One region of the Saccharothrix espanaensis DSM 44229 genome, then DNA from elsewhere that is predicted to be linked to it. Evidence: riboswitches for the same ligand, from Rfam matches in the RefSeq annotation. Region 1 holds a riboswitch; each other region holds the start of a gene.

Region 1 (2,260 bases):
ACCGGGGTCTCGCCGAGCCGCGTCAGACCGCCGCCGAGCAGGTTGAGGTCCACGCCGAACCGGCTGGTCGCCTCGGGCAGCAGCGCGCCGACCGCGGCGAACCCGACCAGCACCACGTCCGCGACGCGGTCGTACGCGCCTTCGGCGGCCGGGTTCTGGTCGACGGCGGGCAGCAGCGAGGCGGCCGTGCGGGAGGCCGCGTCCGCGACCAGGTCCAGCACCTTGCCGTGCTCGACCACGCGGCCGTCCTCCAGCACCGCGACGTCGTCGCAGATCTTGCGGACCACGCCCATGTCGTGGGTGACCACGAGCACGGTGACGCCGAGCTCGGCTCGCGCGCGGTCCAGCACGGTGAGCACCGAGCCGGTGGTGTCGGGGTCGAGCGCGGAGGTCGGCTCGTCGGCCAGCAGCACCGACGGGCTGGCCGCCAGGGCGCGCGCCACGGCGATCCGCTGGCGCTGGCCGCCGGAGAGCTGGTCGGGGTAGGAGCCCGCCTTGTCGGTCAGGCCGACCAGGTCGAGCAGCTCGGCGACCCGGGTCCGCCGCTGCGGGCCGGGCACGCCGGCCGACTCCAGCGGCAGCGCCACGTTGCCCGCGGCGGTCCGCTGGCGCAGCAGCGAATCCCCTTGCGGCACAACGCCGATCTGCCGGCGGGCGGCACGCAGCGCCGGCCCGCCCAGGGACACCAGGTCGGTGCCGTCGACGCGGATCGCACCGCTGTCGGGGCGCTCCAGCAGCGCCACGCACCGGGCCAGCGTGGACTTGCCCGCACCGCTGGGGCCGACGACGCCCAGGACGGTGCCGGCGGCCACGTCCAGGTTCACGCCGTCCAGCGCGCGAACCTGACCGGTACTCCCGGGGAAGGTCTTGGTGAGGTTTTCGACAGTGATCACGATTTCGCTCCACGACTGCACGCGGCAGCGCACGCTCGTGGCGTGCACGTCCGAAGGCCGGCTCAAGAAGGGTGTCCCAGCGGAGGGGACGACGAGGACTCGAAAAGCGCCTGGGGCGGAGTTAGCTGCGACAGCCCGAAACCGTGCGGCGGCCGTGGTCGACGACTCGCCGGCGCGTGAGCAGCATCCTGGGCACGTGATCCTCCATCGATCCTGGCTGAAGCACCTGCCTCCGTGGGGAGGTGGTTGCTGCGGCGTCGTAGAGCCAGGTCTCTCAGCCGCTCGGGATGGCAGCACGAGTACACCCGACGCAGAGGCTTGAACGCAAGCCCGCATGAGGATCGTTCGTCAAATCACACTTTTGGCCGAAAGATCATCGGCCATTACGGTGAGGAAACCTCGGCTATCCGGATGAACGCTCCGACGTCCAATTGCTCCCCCCGGACGCCCGGATCGACCCCTGCCTGCACCAACAGCCGCTCGGCCGCGGCGGCGGAGCCGGCCCACCCGGCGAGCGCCCCGCGCAGCATCTTGCGGCGTTGCGCGAAAGCCGCGTCCACCAACGAGAACAGCACCTTGCGGTCCACAGTGGACAGCTGCTCGTGGCGGGTGAACGCGACCAGCGCGGAATCGACGTTGGGCACCGGCCAGAACACCGAGCGCGGGACCGGCCCGGCCCGGCGGGCGTCGGCGTACCAGGCGAGCTTCACGCTGGGCACGCCGTAGACCTTGCTGCCCGGCCCGGCCGCCATCCGATCGGCCACTTCGGACTGCACCATCACCAATCCGGTGCGCAGCGAAGGCAGTTCCGCCATCAGGTGCAGCACGACCGGCACCGCCACGTTGTACGGGAGGTTGGCCACCAACGCCGTCGGCGGCGTGGCGAACCGGTCGGCCGTGACGCGCATCGCGTCGGCCTCGATCACGGTCAGCCTCTCGGAGAGACCCGGCGCGCGCTCGGCCACCGTCAGCGGCAGCCGGGCGGCCAGCACCGGATCGATCTCCACGGCGACCGTCGAAGCGCAGGCGGGCAAGAGCGCCAGCGTGAGCGAACCCAGACCGGGCCCCACTTCCAGCACCACGTCGTCGGGCGACAGCCCGGCAGCCGAGACGATCTTGCGGACGGTGTTCGGGTCGTGCACGAAGTTCTGGCCGAGCTTCTTGGTGGGCCTGATGTCCAGCTCGGCGGCGAGCCGACGAACGTCAGCAGGGCCGAGGAGCGCACTCCCCGGCCCTGCTGAAGACGAAGCTTCGGTCACACGCGCAACTTACGGCAGGCCCAGCTTCTGCTGGCAGTGGGGCCACGCCGAGTACCCGCCGCGCGCGTCGCGCAGCTTGGTGGCCACGGCGATCTGCTGCTCGCGGCT
Region 2 (2,260 bases), 2.4 Mb from region 1:
GACGTCCTGCCCGGTCACCACGAAGCTCACCACGCCCACCCGGTCCTGGTCGGACCCGAAGATCGACAGCTCGTGCGCGCCGGGCACGGTCGCCAGGCCCGCGCGCAGCCGGGCCAGCAGCTCCCGCTCGTGCGCGGTGGTCTGCTCCCAGTGCCGGCCCAGCACGTCGCAGGCCACCGCGAGGGCGTGCACGCCCACCACGTTCGGCGACCCGGCCTCGTGCCGCTCCGGCACCGCCGACCAGGCCACGCCCAGCCGGTCGCCGTGGTCGGTGACCCGGGCCGTCGCGCCGCCGCCGACCAGGTACGGGTCGGCGGCCTGCAGCCAGTCGGCCCGGCCGACCAGCACGCCGGTGCCGAACGGGGCGTAGACCTTGTGGCCGGACAGCACCGCGTAGTCCACGTCCAGCGCGCGCAGGTCGACGGGCCGGTGCGGGGCGAGCTGCGCGGCGTCGAGCGCGATCCGCGCGCCGTGCCGGCGGGCGACGGCGGCCAGCTCGGCCACCGGCCACACCTCGCCGGTGACGTTGGACGCGCCGGTCACCACGACCAGCCGGGGGCCTTCGGGGGTGGCGCGCAGCGCGCGGTCCAGCTCGCGCACGGCACCGGCGGGCGTCGCCGGGGTGGTCAGGCGGTGCACGTTCGGGCCGCGCCACGGCAGCAGCGCCGCGTGGTGGTCGGTGTCGAACAGGACCACGGACGTGTGCCGGGGCAGGCTGCGGGCGAGGAGGTTGAGCGAGTCGGTGGTGTTGCGGGTGAACACGACGGTGTCGCTGGGGCGCGCGCCGAGGAACCGGCGGACCGAGTCGCGGGCCTGCTCGTAGACGCGGGTCGACACCTGGGAGGCGAAGCCCGCGCCCCGGTGCACGCTGGCGTACCAGGGCAGCAGCTCGTCGACGGCGTCGCGGACCTGCTCCAGGCAGGGCGCGCTCGCGGCGTGGTCGAGGTTGGCGTACTCGACGCGCTCGCCGGTGACCAGCGGGACGCGCAGCGAGGCGCCGACGACGCGGGGCAGGGCGGCGATGGAACCGGGAACAGCGACGGTCATGACAACCTCCGACGGGTCCGGCGGACTCCGTGCAGGGGAGGCCCGCGCTTGCCCGACGCCCTACGCGCCAGGCCAGGTCCTCATCGGGGGCACCCCACCGCGGTAGGAGGGTTGCCGGCCAGCTAGCCCGAGCTTCGCGCTGGCACTCATGACCTCGGCACCGAAGTTAGCCCACGACCCGGCACCGAGTCGAGGCCCGTTCACATCCTGGGAGGTCACCGGCCGCCCCCGCCCGCCGTGCGGGAACCCCCAGCTCCCGATCACCCCGCAGGTCACGCCGACGATCACCGAACACCCCGCCGAACCCCGCCCACGTCCCGAATCGCGACCGGGATCACACGTTCGCGTGCCGTTTCGGGGTGCGGCGGGCTACGGCAGGCCCGAGTCGCCCTTCCAGCGGGCGAAGCGGCCGGCCCGGTCGACGGCGCGCAGGCGGCGTTCGGCCGCCGTGCGGGCGGCGTCGGTGCAGACCACGAGCAGTTGGTCGTGCTCTTGGAGACGGGTGGTGGACTGGGGGGTGAAGCCGTCGTCGCCGCGCACCACGAGGCTGATCGTCGCGCCCGGTGGCAGCCGCAGTTCGCTGAGGTAGACGCCGTGCAGCTTGGACCCGCGCTGGATGCGCACCTGGAGCAGCTCCGCACCCAGCTCGTCCAGCGCCGACGAGTCGACCTCGATCTCCTGCGCCTCGCCGGTCTTCACCAGACCGAGCCACTTGGCCATCCACGGCAGCGTCGAGCCCTGCACCAGCGTCAACAGGATGACCAGCACGAACACCACGTCCACCAGCTTCTGCGCGCCGGGGTAGCCCTGGATGAGCGGGATCAGGGCGAACACGATCGGGACCGCGCCGCGCAGCCCGGACCACGAGATGAACACCTGCTCGCGCCACGGCACCTTGAACGGCAGCGCCGCGCACAGCACCGACAGCGGCCGGGCCAGCAGCACCAGCACCCCGCCCGCGACCAGCGCGGGGATCAGCGACTCCAGCAGCCGGCCGGGCGAGGCGTACAGGCCCAGCAGCACGAACAGGCCGATCTGCGCGATCCAGCCCAGCCCCTCGGCGAACGACAGCGTGTCCGACCGGTGCGGCAGGCGGGCGTTGCCCAGCACGAGCGCCGCCGTGTAGACCGCGAGGAACCCGGACGCGTGCGCCAGGTCGCCGGCGGTGTAGGCGATCAGGCACACGGCGACCGTGGCCAACGGGTACAGGCCG
Region 3 (2,260 bases), 800 kb from region 1:
AACGCGTCCGCAACGAGCACGTGCGGCACGCCGGTCTGGGTCGCCCAGCGCAACGCCTCCAGCGCCCCGCCCCGGTCGCCCATCACGGCCTTCTCGGCCACCGCGAACCCGGTCACCTCGGCCCGCCCCCGGTGGTAGCGGTGGACCGCGTCCGCGTCGACCTTGCCACCGGTGTCGGACACCAGCTGCGACGCCGCCGCCGCCAGCTCCCGCAGGTCCGACCCGATCGCCTCGATCAGCGCCCCGACCGCCTCCGGGTCGGCCTTGCCGCCCGCGGCACGGATCTCGTTGCGCACGAACGCCTCGCGGTCCGCCGCCTTGGTGATCTTCGGGCACTCGGTCACCACCGCCCCGGCCTTGCGCAGCGCGGCGGGCAGTTCCTTGGCCACCTTGCTGCGCCCGCCGCCGGTGTGCACGACGATCAGGGTCACCCCGTCGGCCGGCGCCTTGGCGTAGGCCATGACCGCCTCGGCGATCTCCTTGCCGGCCTCCTGCGCGGATTCCAAGGCGATCACCCGCCCCTCGGCGAACAGCGACGGACTCACCAGTTCTGCCAGCTCAGGAGGGGTGAGATCAGTCACCTTGACCCTGGTCAGGTCGGCCTGCGGGTCGACCTTGCGAGCCACCGCCAGCGCGCCGCGCAACGCGCGCTCGACCAGCAACTCTTCCTCGCCGAGAACCAGGTGCACGGGGTCTGGAGTGACTGCGGACGCGCTCACGGAGCGATCCTCCCACGCCCCGGATCGCGTCCGGATGGTGGACGGATCTGGCTGCCGGTCGGGATCGTGCCGTAAGTTGGACGCCACAACTGAATACCGCTCATCCAGAGGGGCAGAGGGATCGGCCCGAAGAAGCCCCGGCAACCCGTCGCGCAGCGTCCGCTGCGACGACCACGGTGCCAATTCCGACCCGCGACGCGGGAAAGATGAGGAGATACCTCGCGATGACTGCTGTCAGTGTGCCTTCGGCCACCACCTCCTTCGACCTCGGTCCGGCTCGCGCCCTGTCGTGCCGTGAATGCGGTCACCAGACTCCGCTGGCCCCGGAATACGCCTGTCTCGAGTGTTTCGGGCCGCTGGAAGTCGCCTACGACTTCGGCCGCGTCCGCCGCGAGGACATCGAGGCCGGCCCACGGTCGATCTGGCGCTACCGCGGCCTGCTCCCGGTGCCCTCGAACGTCGAGTCGCACCCCAACACCAACCCCGGCGCCACCCGCCTGGTCGAGGCCGACCGCCTCGCCAAGGCCTTGGGCGTGCGCAAGGTCTGGGTGAAGGACGACACCGGCAACCCCACCCACTCGTTCAAGGACCGCGTCGTCGGCGTCGCCCTCGCGGCCGCCCGCGAGCTGGGCTTCAAGGTCCTGGCCTGCCCCTCCACCGGCAACCTGGCCAACGCCGTCGCCGCCGCCGCGGCCCGCGCCGGCTGGCAGTCGGTCGTGCTGGTGCCCTCCTCCCTGGAGCAGGCCAAGATCCTCATGACCGCCGTCTACGGCGGCAACCTGATCACCGTCGACGGCAACTACGACGACGTGAACCGCCTCGCGCAGGAACTGGCCGCCGAGCACGAGGACTGGGCGTTCGTCAACGTCAACGTCCGCCCCTACTACGCCGAGGGCTCCAAGACCCTGGGCTACGAGGTGGCCGAGCAGCTGGGCTGGCGGCTGCCCGACCAGATCGTGGTGCCCATCGCGTCCGGCTCCCAGCTGACCAAGGTGGACAAGGCCTTCCGCGAGTTCGGCGAGCTCGGCCTGGTCGACGCCACCCCGTACAAGGTGTTCGGCGCCCAGGCCACCGGCTGCTCGCCGGTGTCGGCGGCGTTCAAGTCCGGTCAGGACGTGGTGACCCCGGTCCGCCCGGACACCATCGCCCGCTCGCTGGCGATCGGCGCCCCGGCCGACGGCCCGTACGTGCTGGACGCGGTCCGCCGCACCAACGGCGCGATCGAGGACGTCACCGACGAGGAAGTGGTCGAGGGCATCCGCCTGCTGGCGCGCACCGAGGGCATCTTCGCCGAGACCGCCGGCGGCGTGACCGTCGCCACGGCGAAGAAGCTCATCGAGACCGGCCGGCTCGACCCGGACGCCGAGACGGTGCTGCTGATCACCGGCGACGGCCTGAAGACCCTCGATGCCCTCGGCGACCGCGTCGGTCCCCGCGCCAACGTCCCGCCCTCGGCCGAGGCCGTGCTGAACGCGCTGAAGGACTGACCGCGCCCGGCCGGCTCGCGCGCCACGACCGCCTGTCGAAGGCACGTCGCACGC

Evidence for each region. Region 1 has a riboswitch for S-adenosylmethionine ahead of BN6_RS03445 (methionine ABC transporter ATP-binding protein). Riboswitches for the same ligand answer to the same signal wherever they lie in the genome.
Region 2: it holds a riboswitch for S-adenosylmethionine, as region 1 does, so the genes downstream of both, BN6_RS33230 (aminotransferase class V-fold PLP-dependent enzyme) here and BN6_RS03445 (methionine ABC transporter ATP-binding protein) in region 1, are expected to answer to the same signal.
Region 3: it holds a riboswitch for S-adenosylmethionine, as region 1 does, so the genes downstream of both, thrC (threonine synthase) here and BN6_RS03445 (methionine ABC transporter ATP-binding protein) in region 1, are expected to answer to the same signal.

Annotation. Positions count from the first base shown of each region.
Region 1 covers NC_019673.1:706,234-708,493, reverse strand. Annotated here, with positions in the region: gene BN6_RS03445 (methionine ABC transporter ATP-binding protein) at 1-893, opposite strand, end outside; SAM riboswitch class I at 1,095-1,187, opposite strand; gene rsmA (16S rRNA (adenine(1518)-N(6)/adenine(1519)-N(6))-dimethyltransferase RsmA) at 1,277-2,152, opposite strand; gene BN6_RS03435 (resuscitation-promoting factor) at 2,162-2,260, opposite strand, start outside.
Region 2 covers NC_019673.1:7,644,546-7,646,805, forward strand. Annotated here, with positions in the region: gene BN6_RS33230 (aminotransferase class V-fold PLP-dependent enzyme) at 1-1,047, opposite strand, end outside; SAM riboswitch class IV at 1,087-1,201, opposite strand; gene BN6_RS33235 (potassium/proton antiporter) at 1,417-2,260, opposite strand, start outside.
Region 3 covers NC_019673.1:1,503,286-1,505,545, reverse strand. Annotated here, with positions in the region: gene holA (DNA polymerase III subunit delta) at 1-719, opposite strand, end outside; SAM riboswitch class I at 817-932, shown strand; gene thrC (threonine synthase) at 944-2,206, shown strand.